DNA from 3 places in the Streptomyces sp. NPDC047982 genome. Region 2 is predicted to be linked to each of the others. Evidence: riboswitches for the same ligand, from Rfam matches in the RefSeq annotation. Region 2 holds a riboswitch; each other region holds the start of a gene.

Region 1 (4,762 bases), on a different contig from region 2:
CCACACCGGACAGCACGAGCCGTACCGAGGTGATGCGTCCGCCGGTGCGCGCGGTCGCGTACACCACCAGCAGCGCGCCCAGGGCACCGGCGAACGCGGCGGCCGGCAGCGAGACGGGGCCGAGCACGCCCACGCCGAGCACGATCACCGAGACCGCGCCCAGTGACGCGCCGGAGGACACGCCCAGCAGGTACGGCTCGGCCAGCGGATTGCGGATCAGGGCCTGCATCGCCGTGCCCACCACCGCCAGCCCGGCCCCGGTCACGGCGCCGAGCAGCACACGCGGCGCCCGCACGTCCAGGACGATGGTCTCCCGGGCGCGGGTCCAGGACGGCTCCCGCCAGTCGGCGCCCAGCGCGTGCGTGACGATGCCCCACACCTGGCCGGGCGGCACGTGCACCGAGCCGATGGCCAGGCCGGCGGTGGCGGAGACCACCAGCAGCAGCGCGAGGACGGTCAGCACCAGGGGGAGGGGAACACGTCCCGAGCGGCCCGCGCGGCGTGTGCTCCGCGCGACCGGCCCGTCCACCGCCGCGTCGGCCGGGCCGGCCTTCACGGGCGTCCGCGTCACCGGAACCTCTCGGGATGCAGACCGCGTGCCAGGCCGTCGACCGCGTAGGCGGACCGGATGCCGACGAGGGTCGCGGTCAGCGGCAGGACCACGAACCGCTGGTTCCTGATGGCGGGAACATCGGCGAGAGCGGGCTGCGAGAGCAGGAACTCCTTCTTCTGCTCGACGCTTCCGGACCCCGCGTAGTCGTAGATCACCACGACCTCCGGCCTGCGGGCCACGACCTGCTCCCAGGAGACGTCCCCGAAGACGTCGTCGAGGTCCGCGAAGACGTTGCGGCCACCCGCCAGCCCGATCAGGTCGTTGCCCAGGCCCTTGCCGCCCGCGGTCAGGGCGGTCTTGTCGCCGCTGTCGTAGACGAAGACGGGCACGTCGGGCCCGCTCCCGACGGCCGCGACGGCCCTGTCGACGCGTGCCCTCAGATCGGCCACCAGAGCGGAGGCACGGTCCGGGACGCCGAAAATGCGGCCGAGTGTGCGGATCTCGTCGTAGGTGTCCCGCATCGTCACCCGCTTCTTGCCGCAGTACTCGCGGTTGAGGTAGGTGTCGATGCCCGCTTCGGCGAACGCCTTGCGCGAACGGCCCTCGTTCTCGGCGAACGCGCTGCCGTAGCCGCCGTAGACGAAGTCCGGCTCCGCGTCCAGGACCGTCTCGAAGGACGGTTCCCTCTTCGCCAGCTCGGGTACGGCCGCGAAGTCCTTCCTCAGCTCGGGCAGGACGGCCGAGTCGGGGAAGGCGGTACCGACCATGCGGTCGCCGAGGCCCAGGGCGAGCAGCAGTTCGGCCGGGTGCTGATGGATCGTCACCACGCGCGAGGGCGGTTCGTCGTAGGTCGTTCTCACCCCGCAGTTGTCGACGGCGACCGGGAAACCGCTGACCCGCGACGCACCGGCCTTCGGTTTCCTGGGGGAGTCGTCGGCGCCGCAGCCGGCCGTCAGCAGGGCGGTGGCCAGGGCCACGACCCCGGCGACGGCACGCAGGGTGCGCCGGGTCCGGGCAGGGTGAGAGCAGGGGCGGCGGGATGTGCCGAAGTACACGTAGAGCCTCCTGGGGAGTCCGCGCTCCTCAAAACGGGCCCGCGACAGGCCAGTTTCCTGACTCCCGGATCGACGTTCCCCCCGCCTTCCCGCGCCGCGCGCAGTGGCATGTCGAAGGGTTGCACTCCCCGGTCACAGTGGCGGGACCGTGCCGGATTCGCACCGGCTTCCTGTCTCCCGTCGCGGCGATGACCTGCCGATATTACGTTCGTCCGAGGTCGGCGCACAGAGGGGGCCCATGTGAGTGATCGCACGCCCAGGGACCGGAACGCGTCTTTCGGCCACTCGCCGACGCGACCGGACCACGTGGTCCGGGAGGCCGGGTGCGACCGTCGTCAACACGCGGTTCCCCAAGTCTCGCGTTCGACGTAAAAAGGCGGAAAAGGGTAAACCATCTTCCTGTGTGCGACATCCTCACTGGCGTGATGAGCCTGACGGGGACACCCGTTTTCCTGGCCACGATCACGCTGGCCCTGGTCAGCGTGCTGCTTCCCCTGCTGTTGTGGGGACGGGTGCGGGGCCCCGCCGTGGTGCGCGGCGCGAGCCGCCTGGCGATGGTCGTCCTCGCACAGGGGGCGGCCGTGCTGAGCGTCTTCGTGGTGGTCAACAACACCAACGGCCTGTACGACAGCTGGGCCGACCTGCTCGGCACCGGACACCACGTCGTCGCCGCCCCGGACCTCGGACGCGACGGACTCGGGAGTCACAAGGACCGGGCCAACGAACCGAAGGTCGTCCAGGACTTCAGACCGGCCCGCGACGCCCGGATGGGGCACAACGTCCGCGTCACCCATGTGCGCGGCCGGGTGTCGGGGGTGTACGGCGAGGTGTATGTATGGCTGCCGCCTCAGTACGACCAACCGGCCTTCCGACACCAGAAGTTCCCCGTGGTCGAACTCCTCGGCGGCTTCCCCGGTTCGGCGAAGGCGTGGTTCAGCAGCCTTCGGGTGCAGTCGCAGCTGGAGGCCCGGATGCGAAGCGGTGAGATCGCCCCGTTCATCCTCGTGGAACCGCGCACCAACCTGCTGGCCGGTCAGGACACCGGATGTGCCAATGTGCCGGGCGTCGTGGACGCCGAATCGTGGCTCAGCGTGGACGTCCGGCAGATGGTGATCGACACCTTTCGCGCGCGGGGCGGCGCGGAGGGGTGGGCGGTGGCCGGTTACTCGGCCGGGGCACACTGCGCCGTGAAGATGGCACTCGCCCATCCGGAACGGTACCGGGCGGCCGTGGGCCTCTCCGGCTACAACGACCCGGCCGCCGAACGGGTCTCCCTCACGGCCCGCGCCCCCGAACTGCGGCGCACCAACAACCCGCTGTGGATCCTGCGCCACGCGAGCACGCCTCCGCGCGTCTCGCTCTATCTCTCGGGCGGACGCGACGACGGCTACCGTGACGGCGTCGCGCTGCGACGCGCGGCGATGCCCCCGACACGGGTGGTGGTGGCCCGGGTGACCGGCCCGCACACCATCGGGCTGTGGAAACGCCAGGTGCCGCAGGTCTTCCGCTGGCTGACGGCCGAACTGTCGCCGCCGGCGGGGCGGGTGGCGCCGGCGAAGGGCGTCTGAGGAGCCGGGAAGCGGCGGGGACGGGCCGGACGGGCAGAGGCGGGGCGAGGACCGACGGGGGCGACGGCACGGAAGGTACCGACGCGGTGCGCGCCGGACGGTCGGGCCCTCGGGGCCGTCCGTCCGACGGCATGCCGGTCGGGCGTCGGCCGAATGGAGTCGTCGGGGCGCCCGGCCGGGCGATCGTGACGACGGTCCGGGGCATCGGCCCGGGGCGCCGTCGACGCTCCCGGCGCACGGGCGGAAACCGGGCGTCGGAAGCCTGGGGCGGGGGCGGGCGCCGGGGTCCGGCGCCTCGGCAGGGGGCGGACCACGGATGTCGGAGGCCGGGACGTCCGTCCCGCGCGGCGATGCCCGATGCGGCCGACGACCCTACGGTGGTGCCATGGCGGTGATCAGTATGCGAAGGAAGGGGGAACGGTCCCGGCTCGGTGTGATGGACACACTGGGCCTGGTCGTCCTGTTCATTCTGTCCGTCGTGGCCGCCTCGATCGTGCCGCACGAACGCGACTTCTCCCTGCGGTGGCAGGCGGTGGTGCTGGCGGGCATCGGTTGCTCCGCGCTGGTGTGGCGGCGCCGTCACCCGGTCGGCGTACTGGCCGTCGCGATCGGCTGCGGAGTGGCCTTCCAGGTGCTCGGATTCCGGGAGAGCCCGCTGGTCATCAGCCCCGTCCTGGTGTCGGTCTACACCGTCGCCGCGCGCACCGACCGGCGAGTGACCTGGACCTCGGCACTGTCGACGGCGGCCATTCTGGTGGGCGCCGCCGTGCTGTGGGATCCGCGTTCCTGGCTGGCCCCGGACAACGCGGCGATGCTGGCGTGGACGGCGCTGCCCGCCGCCATCGGTGACGGGGTGCGCTCGCGTCGCGCCTATGTGGCCGCGGTGGAGGAGCGGGCGGAACACGCGGAGCGCACGCGCGAACAGGAGGCGGAGCAGCGGGTGGCGGCCGAGCGGGTGCGGATCGCGCGCGAACTGCACGACATCGTCGCCCACCACATCGCCCTCATCAACGCCCAGGCGGGCGTGGCGGTCCACCTCGTGGAACGGCGGCCGGAGAAGATCCTGGCCGCGCTGGAGGACATCCGGGACACCAGCCGGTCCGCTCTGGACGAACTGCGCGTGACCGTGGGGCTGCTGCGGCAGTCCGGCGACCCGGTGGCACCGCGCGACCCGATGCCCGGCCTCGCCCGCGTACCGGCGCTCGTGGCATCGTTCGAGCGAGCCGGACTGACCGTGAGTCACAGCCGGCACGGTGTCGCCGAACCGCTCGCTCCGGCGGTCGACCTGGCCGCGTACCGCATCGTGCAGGAGGCCCTGACCAACGTGCACAAGCACGCGGGGGCCGACCATGCCCGGCTGTTCCTGCACTACCGCCCCGAGCGGCTGACGATCACTGTCGAGAACGACGGACGGACCGGGGCCGAACCGGCCCGTCCAGGGACGGGCCACGGGCTGATCGGGATGCGCGAGCGCGCCTCCACGGTCGGCGGACGGCTGTACGCGGGAGCCCGCCCGGAGGGCGGCTTCACCGTGATGGCCGAACTGCCGCTGCGCCCCGGCCAGGTCATGACCGAACCACCGAGGA
Region 2 (4,762 bases):
GCATGCCGCGCGCTCCCCGACTCCCGCACGTCTGACCATATTCCGAATATGTGCACCCGGCCGGGGAACCGTTTCCGGGCGGAAATGCGATGAGGGGGTGACGGTGACCGAATCCCTCCCCTAGATTTCCTGCGCGTCACGGCAGGTGATCAGCGAGGGACGGAGTCGCCGCATGACAGCAAGTCCGAAGGACGTGTCCGCGAGCCCGGGCGGACGGCCGCCCGCGATCACACCGGTGCGGGTGGTCATCGCCCTCTGTCTCGTCGCGCCGTTCGTCGCGATGCTCTGGGTGGGTTCGTACGCGAAGGTGGATCCCGCCTTCATCGGCATTCCGTTCTTCTACTGGTACCAGATGCTCTGGGTGCTGATCTCCACCGCGCTCACGGCGATCGCCCACAAGCTGTGGCAGCGCGACCAGCGCGCCCGCAAGGGGGGTGGGCAGGCGTGAAGGACGGTGTGAACGGCGTCGCGCTCGGCGTCTTCGTCTTCTTCTTCGCGGCCGTCACGGTCATGGGCTTCCTGGCTGCACGCTGGCGCAGGGCCGAGAACGAGGCCAGCCTCGACGAATGGGGCCTGGGCGGACGGTCGTTCGGCACCTGGGTCACCTGGTTCCTGCTCGGCGGCGACCTGTACACCGCCTACACCTTCGTCGCCGTTCCCGCGGCGATCTACGCGGCGGGCGCGGCGGGCTTCTTCGCCGTGCCGTACACGATCCTGGTGTACCCGCTGATCTTCACCTTCCTGCCCCGCCTGTGGTCGGTCTCGCACCGGCACGGCTACGTGACCACCTCCGACTTCGTCCGCGGGCGCTTCGGCTCGAAGGGGCTGTCGCTGGCGGTCGCCGTCACCGGCATCCTCGCCACGATGCCGTACATCGCGCTGCAGCTCGTCGGCATCCAGGCGGTGCTGGACGTGATGGGCGTCGGCGGCGGCGAGAACACGCACTGGTTCGTCAAGGACCTGCCGCTGCTGCTCGCGTTCGCGGTGCTCGCCGCGTACACCTACTCGTCCGGCCTGCGGGCCCCCGCGCTGATCGCGTTCGTCAAGGACGGCCTGATCTACCTGGTCATCGTGGTGGCGATCATCTACATCCCGATCAAGCTGGGCGGATTCCACGACATCTTCGCCGCCGCCGAGGAGAAGTTCGCCGGCCCGCCCGGCGGGAAGCCGACCGGCGCCCTGGCGCCCGGCGAGGCGGGCCAATGGGCTTACGCCACCCTGGCGTTGGGCTCGGCTCTGGCCCTCTTCATGTATCCGCACTCGATCACGGCGACGCTCTCCAGCCGCAGCCGCGACGTGATCCGGCGCAACACCACGATCCTGCCGATCTATTCACTGATGCTGGGCATGCTGGCGCTCCTCGGCTTCATGGCGATCGCCGCCGGGATCGAGGTGGAGAACGGGCAGTTGGCCATTCCGCAGCTGTTCGAGAACATGTTCCCCGACTGGTTCGCGGGCGTCGCGTTCGCCGCCATCGGCATCGGCGCGCTGGTGCCCGCCGCGATCATGTCGATCGCCGCGGCGAACCTCTTCACCCGCAACATCTACAAGGACTTCCTGAAGCCGGACGCGACCCCCGAGGAGGAGACCAGGGTCTCCAAGCTGGTGTCGCTGCTGGTGAAGGTCGGGGCACTGGCCTTCGTCCTCACCATGGACAAGACGGTCGCGATCAACTTCCAGCTTCTGGGCGGGATCTGGATCCTCCAGACCATGCCGGCCCTGGTCGGCGGCCTGTTCACCCGTTGGTTCCACCGCTGGGCGCTGCTCGTGGGCTGGGCGGTCGGCATGGTGTACGGGACGGTCGCCGCGTACGAGGTCGCCGGCCCGACCCAGGCGCACTTCGGCGGATCGTCCACGAAGATCCCCGGCATCGGCGAGATCGGTTACATCGGTCTGACGGCGTTCGTGCTGAACGTGGTGGTGACGGTGGTGCTGACGTTCGTCCTGAACGCCGCGAAGGCACCCGCCGGCGTCGACGAGACCTCCCCGGCCGACTACACGGCGGACGCGGGCGACCCGGGTGTCCGGGTGGAGCTGCCGCCGGCCGTGCCCGAGTCCCCGAGTTCGGCGGCGACGCAGGGTGGCGGCCGCTAGGACGTGTTTTCGAAAGTCCCGTCCGGCCCGCGACGCCTGGCACGGCGCCTCGCCACGTTGTCAGGATCGTCCACGTACGCCGCGGGCCCCGCCCTTCGGGCGGACGACGCCACTTTCGAAACACGCCCTGGAACGACCGCTCGGACGGCCCGGGACAGCCCGCCGCACCCCCTTCCCGAGGGGCGCGGCGGGGCACGTCCGCCTTCTTCCCACGAGGGCCGCAGGACGCGCCCTACGGCCTCGACGTGAGTCGGCCGACACAACATCTGGGGGCTGCCTCACCGAGCGGCCCCCACATGTATGCTCGTGCTCGCTGTCGCCGCAGGGGAATCCGGCGCGAATCCGGAACTGTCCCGCAACGGTGTGCTCGGTGCGCTTTTGCGCATGCCCGAGCAAGTCCGAGGACCTGCCGACAGCGCATCCGGTTCGACCGACCCGGATGCCAGACGTCCGGGCCTCGCGGATGGGCCGGTGGACGCCGTACGCAGTGCTGCCCCCTGTCCGGGCCCGGTGCTGCCCGGCCACCCCCGCTCCCCCGCCGGCCCCGAGCCGAGCGAGGGAGAGCACCGCGTGACCATCGCGCCAGCCGATCCGGCCCCGGTCGCCGTGTCCGAAGCGACCGTGTCCGAGGCGGCCGAGTCCGGGGGAGCCGCACACGACGGCCCCGGTACCGCACACGACGAGCCGGGAACCGCGCTGCTGCGGACCCTGACCGCGCTCACCGCCGACCTGCCCGACACCGACCCCGGCCGGGTGGCCGCCGCCGCGCTGCGCGGGCGCAGCGCCCGAGCCGACGAGGCCGAGCTGCACTCGCTGGCCACCGAGGCCGCCGCGGGGCTGATCTCCGAGGACCCCGCCTACTCCCGGCTCGCCGCCCGGCTGCTGACCCGTGCCGTCGCGGACGAGGCGGCGGGGCAGGGCGCGGTCTCCTTCTCCGCGTCCGTCGCCGTCGGCCACCGCGAGGGCCTGATCGCGGACCGCACCGCCGCGTTCGTCCAGGCGCACGCCGCCACCCTGGACGCCCTGGTCGAACGCTCCCTCGCCGACGGCGCCGACGACCGGTTCGGCTACTTCGGGCTGCGGACCCTGCACAGCCGCTACCTGCTGCGCCACCCGCACACCCGCCAGGTCATCGAGACCCCGCAGCACTTCATGCTGCGGGTCGCGTCCGGGCTCGCCGAGGACGACTCCCCGCGTGCCGTGGACGAGGTCGCGGCGCTGTACGGGCTGATGAGCCGGCTCGACTACCTTCCCTCCTCCCCCACGCTGTTCAACTCCGGTACCCGGCACCCGCAGATGTCGTCCTGCTACCTGCTGGACTCCCCGCTCGACGAACTCGACTCGATCTACGACCGCTACCACCAGGTGGCGCGCCTCTCGAAGCACGCGGGCGGCATCGGCCTGCCGTACTCCCGCATCCGGGCCCGCGGTTCGCTGATCCGGGGCACCAACGGGCACTCCAACGGGATCGTGCCGTTCCTGAAGACGCTCGACGCCTCCGTGGCCGCGGTCAACCAGGGCGGGCGCCGCAAGGGTGCCGCCGCCGTCTATCTGGAGACCTGGCACGCGGACATCGAGGAGTTCCTGGAGCTGCGCGACAACACCGGTGAGGACGCCCGCCGTACGCACAACCTGAACCTGGCGCACTGGATCCCGGACGAGTTCATGCGCCGGGTCGACGCGGACGGCGAGTGGTCGCTGTTCTCCCCCTCGGACGTGCCCGGGCTGGTCGACCTGTGGGGCGACGAGTTCGACGCCGCGTACCGGGCCGCCGAGGCGCAGGGGCTGGCCCGCAAGACCCTGCCGGCCCGTGAGCTGTACGGCCGGATGATGCGCACCCTCGCGCAGACCGGCCAGGGCTGGATGACGTTCAAGGACGCCGCCAACCGGACCGCGAACCAGACCGCCGAGCCGGGCCGCGTCGTCCACTCCTCGAACCTGTGCACCGAGATTCTCGAGGTCACCGACGACGGTGAGACGGCCGTCTGCAACCTGGGCTCGGTCAACCTCGGCGCGTTCGTCTCGGGCGGGGACATCGACTGGGAGCGGCTGGACGCCACCGTCCGCACCGCCGTGACCTTCCTGGACCGGGTCGTCGACATCAACTTCTACCCGACCGGGCAGGCCGCCCGCTCCAACGCCAAGTGGCGCCCGGTGGGCCTGGGCGCCATGGGCCTCCAGGACGTCTTCTTCCAGTTGCGGCTGCCGTTCGACTCCGCCGAGGCCCGCGCGCTCTCCACGAGGATCTCCGAGCGGATCATGCTCGCCGCGTACGAGGCGTCCTGCGATCTCGCGGAACGCTCCGGTCCGCTGCCCGCCTGGGAGGAGACGCGTGCCGCGCGCGGGGTGCTGCACCCCGACCACTACGCCGTCGAGCCGGCCTGGCCGGAACGCTGGGAGGCGCTGCGCGCCCGGGTCGCGAGGACCGGGATGCGCAACTCGCTGCTGCTCGCCATCGCGCCGACGGCGACGATCGCCTCGATCGCGGGTGTGTACGAGTGCATCGAGCCGCAGGTCTCCAACCTCTTCAAGCGCGAGACGCTCAGCGGGGAGTTCCTCCAGGTCAACGCATACCTGGTGGACGACCTGAAGCGGCTGGGCGTCTGGGACGCCCGGACCCGCGAGGCGCTGCGCGAGGCGAGCGGCTCCGTACAGGGCTTCGCCTGGA
Region 3 (4,762 bases), on a different contig from region 2:
GGTCTGGTTGCTCTCCACACCCCGTACATGTCATGCGCGGGGCGCATCCTTACAGAGCCCAGAAGATTTTCCGCGCCTTTCTTCCCCGGCCCGATCCGCGCGCGTCCTTCCCGGCCTACCGACGCAAGTACCCAACCTCATGGCCGAGCACGCCTAGTACTCCAGTCGCAGTTCGCTATTCCTGCTGGTCAGGAGCATGTATCTGAGCGTGCTCGGCTGACGTGTTGTCAGGTTGGGTGAGTTCGTGACCTCGGGTACGGCGGCGGTAGTGGCAGCGGCGGGCTACTGCTTGGTGTCGGCGCCGCCAGCGGGACCAGTGCAGTATGTGGTCGATGCGCCGACGGCGCGTCATTGCGGGGCGGCCAGCTGCCAGGAGCCGCCGTATTTCTGCCACGGTGAGCGGGACCAGCGCGCCGGAACCGTTTCTGCTGCCCCCTTTTGCGCTGCCGCGGCGGCCATGGCGGCGAGGAAGGCATGGGCGAGCATGGCCAGGGTGATGTGCCGGTACCAGCCCGGATACCGGCGTACCTCGTACTGGTCCAGGCCGCACTCGTTCTTTGCCGCTTGGAAGGCTTCCTCGATCGCCCACCGCGTCCCGGCGACACGCACAAGTTCCGTGACGGTGGTGCGGGTTGGTGCGTAGGCGAGGTAGTAGGCGATCTCGTCCGGGCGAGCCAGGCTGCGACGGGCCAGCACCCACCGGCCGTGGGTAGGTTCAGGACCGTCGAAGTCGTCGATCGGCGGGAGCCTCGCGGCGGCCCAGTCGTAGACGCGTGGTCCCCTTCGCTCCGGCCCCGCACGACTGACGCTCCCAGGCGTCATCCGGGGCTCGGGAGAAGGCGAAGTCGATGCGGCCCATCGCGTGAATGTGCTGGGACTTCGGCACGGCCAGAACGTAGCCGACCCCGACCTCGGGAGTGTGCGTCAACTACGCCCGGGAGATGGTCGACCAGGGCTACCACTGGAACAAGTTCTCGTTAAAGTGGTCGGGTGGTCAGGTGGCGGCGCGCAGCGCACACCGCACCGTGCCGCGCCGCACGGCCGTACGTCCGGTGAGCTGACCGGGCAGTGGGGAAAAGGGGAGCCCATGACGCAGGTGACCGATCACGGCGGGGGCGTGCACAGCATCGAGGTGCCCATCCCGGACAACCCGCTCGGCCACACCCTCGTTCACGTCCTCGACACCGACCGCGGACCGGTCCTGATCGACACCGGGTGGGACGATCCGGAGGCGTGGGACACGCTCACCGCCGGGCTGACCGCCGTCGGCGTAGCCGTCGCCGACATCCACGGCATCGTCATCACCCACCACCACCCCGATCACCACGGCCTCTCCGGCCAGGTGCGCGAGGCGTCCGGTGCGTGGATCGCCATGCACGCGGCGGACACGGAGATCGTGCGCCGCACTCGGGAGGCGGAACCCGGCACCTGGCTGAACTACCTCGTCGCCAAGCTCACCGCGGTCGGTGCGCCCGAGGCGCACCTCGCGCCGTTGCGGGCCGCGGCGGCCGACCGAGGGCGTATGCGGACCCTGCCCGGGGAGCGGGCCGCGCTGCCGGACCGGGAGATCGTGCCCGGTGAGCTGTTGGACCTGGCGGGGCGGCGGCTGCGGGCGGTCTGGACGCCCGGCCACACCCCCGGTCATGTCTGCCTGCATCTGGAGGAGAACCACCCGACCGGTCTGCCCGGCCGGGGACGGCTGTTCTCCGGGGACCATCTGCTGCCGGGGATCAGCCCGCACATCGGGCTCTACGAGGACCCGGACGCAGACACGGTCACCGATCCCCTCGGCGACTACCTCGGTTCCCTGGAGCGCGTGGGCCGGCTCGGGGTGGCGGAGGTGCTGCCCGCCCACCAGTACGCGTTCGCGGACGCGGCCGGACGCGTACGGGAGCTCCTCGACCACCACGAGGAGCGGCTGGCTGGGCTCCTCGGGCTGCTGTCCACCCCGCTGACCCCGTGGGAGCTGGCCGAGCGCATGGAGTGGAACCGGCCGTGGGACCGGATTCCGCACGGCTCGCGCAACATCGCGGTCTCGGAGGCCGAGGCGCATCTGCGGCGGCTGGTGAAGCTGGGCCGCGCGGAAGCCGTGGCGGGAAGCGATCCCGTGACGTACATCGCGGTATGAGCGGTGCGAGTGGCGTTCACCGTGGTACGTACGAGCCGCGTGTGGGCGGCGGGGGCGGCGTCGACCGTCGTACGAGTCGCGTGGGGGCAGCGGGCGTCGCGGCGGCCCGCGTCGCGGTGATGCACGTCACGGTGGCGTACGTCGCGCGGTGATGCACCTCACGGTGGCGTACGTCGCGCGGTGATGCACCTCACGGTGGCCTGCGTCGCGATGGCGCACCGCCTCGTCCTCGTCGCCGTACGAGCGCGCGTGGGCACCCCGCGTCCGACCGGAACGCCCGCCCCGGGGCCCTTCCGGTACGCCCGGTAGAGTGAATGGGTCGTCATCATGCCCGTACAGGGGGAAGCCGGTGCGAATCCGGCACTGACCACGCAGCCGTGAGCCGTCCCGTGGGCGGTGAGTCGGAATGCCCTGGACGCGGTTGTGACCGGCTCGGACCACCGGAACCCCGGTGGTCGGCACCGTCGAGGTATACGGAGTCGGAGCCTGGTGCGTGAGCGTGCCTGTGCCCGGTTCGGTTTCCCGCACAGGAGAGGCCCCGCCCGCCATGACCGTACGCCGCAGCGCGGCAACGCTCGCCGCGACCACGGCCGCCGTGCTTTGCGCGGCCGCCCCGGTCGCGGTCGCGGCGCCGTCCCCGTCGCCCACGCCGTCCGTCGCCCTGCCCGCCGGGCTGTACGGCACGAAGGACCCCACTTACGACGGTGTCTGGCGGCAGTCGCTGGCCTTCCTCGCGCAGCGGGTCGAAGGCGTGACGCCCGCCGCGAAGTCCGTGGACTGGCTGATCGGCCAGCAGTGCGCCAACGGCGCCTACGCCGCGTACCGGCCCGACGTCTCGAAGCCGTGCGACGAGAAGACGGTGCTGGACACCAACGCCACGGCGATCGCCGTGCAGGCCCTCGCCGAGGTCGGAGGACACGGGGAGACCGTGAACGACTCGGTCCGCTGGCTGAAGTCCGTGCAGAACGAGGACGGCGGCTGGGGATACGTGGCCGGCGCGCCCAGCGACGCCAACTCCACCTCCCTCGTGATCGGCGCCCTCGCCCGGCAGGGCCAGCGGCTCGCGGACATCGTCACGCCCAAGGGCAAGTCCCCGTACGATCCGCTGCTCGCGCTCTCGATCCCGTGCGGTGAGAAGGACGGCGGCGCGTTCGCGTACCAGCCGGACAAGGCGGGGAAGCTCGTGGCCAACGCGGACGCCACCGCCGCCGCCGTGCTGGGCAGCATGGGCAAGGGCCTGGCCACCGGCGACAACGCCGCCGCCAAGGGGACGAACTGCCGCCCCGCGGCCTCCGGTTCCGCCCTCACCCCCGAGCAGGCCGCCCAGAACGGCGCCCACTTCCTCGCCGGTGCCCTCGCCGCGAAGGGCCACCTCGACCTGGCCCCGATGCCGGGCGCCGAGGACTCCGGCCCGCAGCCCGACATAGGCAACACCGCGGACGCGGTCGTCGCGCTGTCCGCCTCGGGCCACCAGGACAAGGCGGCCAAGGCCGTGGCCTGGCTGAAGAAGAACTCCGGTGCCTGGGCCGAGCAGAACGGCCCCGCCGCCTACGCGCAGCTGATCCTGGCCGCGCACGCGACCGGGAACGACGCCCGGGACTTCGGCGGCGTGAACCTGGTCGACAAGCTGAACGCGACCGGTCCCAAGCCCGCGGCGATCACGACCCCCGATCCGTCCGCCGACACCGGGTACGAGGCCACGGAGAAGGACCGGGTCCACAGCGGCGACGACGTGATCGGCGGCGTGTGGTGGTTCGTCGGCATCGGCCTCGTCGTCGGTGCGGGCGTCGGCTTCCTGATCAGCGGCCGCCGGAAGAACCAGCAGCTGTGAGGCGGACGGGAGGTGCCGCCGCGGTGCTGACGGTCCTGGGCACGGTGGTGACGGCCATGCTGCTGGCCGTGCTGGGCGCGGGAGAGGCCCAGGCGGCCGGCTACCGGTACTGGTCGTTCTGGGAGGGCTCCGGCGAGAGCTGGACGTACGCCACCCAGGGCCCCGCCCTGGTCCGGCCGGACGACGGTTCCGTGCAGGGCTTCCGGTTTTCGGTGAGCGAGGACTCCCAGGACGCGGCCCGGCCGCGCCACGCGCCCGGCTTCGCGAAGATCTGCGCGGACACCCCGGCCGAGAAGGGATCCAAGCGGGTCGCGCTCGTCATCGACCCGGGCACGGCGGCGGACGCCCCGGACGGGCGGACCCCGCCCCCGCTGCGGACCGCGTGCGCCCTGGTCGCCCCGGACGCGAGCACCGCCGAGGCCCTCGCCTCGGTGGCCAAGCCGCTGCGTTACGACGGCAACGCGCTGCTGTGCGCCATCTCCGGCTACCCGGCCTCCGGCTGCGGCGAGCAGGTGTCGGGCGACGGGCACAAGAAGCCTGACGCGTCCGCCTCCGCCACGTCCGCCACGTCCGGCGGCGGTTCCGACGGCGGCGGACCGTCTGCGGGGATGCTCGTCGGGGCCGGCGCCGTTCTCGCCCTCGGCGCAGCCGGGGTCGTGCAGGCCCGCCGCCGCCGAGGATGACCGCTCCGACCAGCGGCCCGACGGCTGGGGACGGGACGCCCGACGGCCCGACGACCGGCCGCCCGACGATCGACCGCCTCACGACCGGAACGACCCGCACCACCGGTGTCGCCCGCACCG

Evidence for each region. A riboswitch is a leader RNA that binds a small molecule or an ion and turns the genes downstream of it on or off. The one in region 2 is predicted to bind cobalamin.
Region 1: another riboswitch for cobalamin. It lies ahead of ACGF2V_RS24220 (ABC transporter substrate-binding protein); the one in region 2 lies ahead of ACGF2V_RS26710 (ribonucleoside-diphosphate reductase subunit alpha).
Region 3: another riboswitch for cobalamin. It lies ahead of ACGF2V_RS24025 (prenyltransferase/squalene oxidase repeat-containing protein); the one in region 2 lies ahead of ACGF2V_RS26710 (ribonucleoside-diphosphate reductase subunit alpha).

Annotation. Positions count from the first base shown of each region.
Region 1 covers NZ_JBIDBS010000021.1:29,108-33,869, reverse strand. The annotation lists gene ACGF2V_RS24225 (iron ABC transporter permease) at 1-529, opposite strand, end outside; gene ACGF2V_RS24220 (ABC transporter substrate-binding protein) at 568-1,608, opposite strand; cobalamin riboswitch at 1,638-1,820, opposite strand; gene ACGF2V_RS24215 (alpha/beta hydrolase-fold protein) at 2,034-3,176, shown strand; gene ACGF2V_RS24210 (sensor histidine kinase) at 3,562-4,762, shown strand, end outside.
Region 2 covers NZ_JBIDBS010000025.1:66,476-71,237, reverse strand. The annotation lists gene ACGF2V_RS26720 (DUF3311 domain-containing protein) at 173-448, shown strand; gene mctP (monocarboxylate uptake permease MctP) at 445-2,094, shown strand; cobalamin riboswitch at 2,378-2,523, shown strand; gene ACGF2V_RS26710 (ribonucleoside-diphosphate reductase subunit alpha) at 2,665-4,762, shown strand, end outside.
Region 3 covers NZ_JBIDBS010000020.1:136,927-141,688, forward strand. The annotation lists gene ACGF2V_RS24010 (sigma-70 family RNA polymerase sigma factor) at 1-18, opposite strand, end outside; gene ACGF2V_RS24015 (hypothetical protein) at 349-822, opposite strand; gene ACGF2V_RS24020 (MBL fold metallo-hydrolase) at 1,088-2,128, shown strand; cobalamin riboswitch at 2,434-2,561, shown strand; gene ACGF2V_RS24025 (prenyltransferase/squalene oxidase repeat-containing protein) at 2,676-3,959, shown strand; gene ACGF2V_RS24030 (SCO2322 family protein) at 4,016-4,642, shown strand; gene ACGF2V_RS24035 (energy-coupling factor transporter transmembrane protein EcfT) at 4,639-4,762, shown strand, end outside.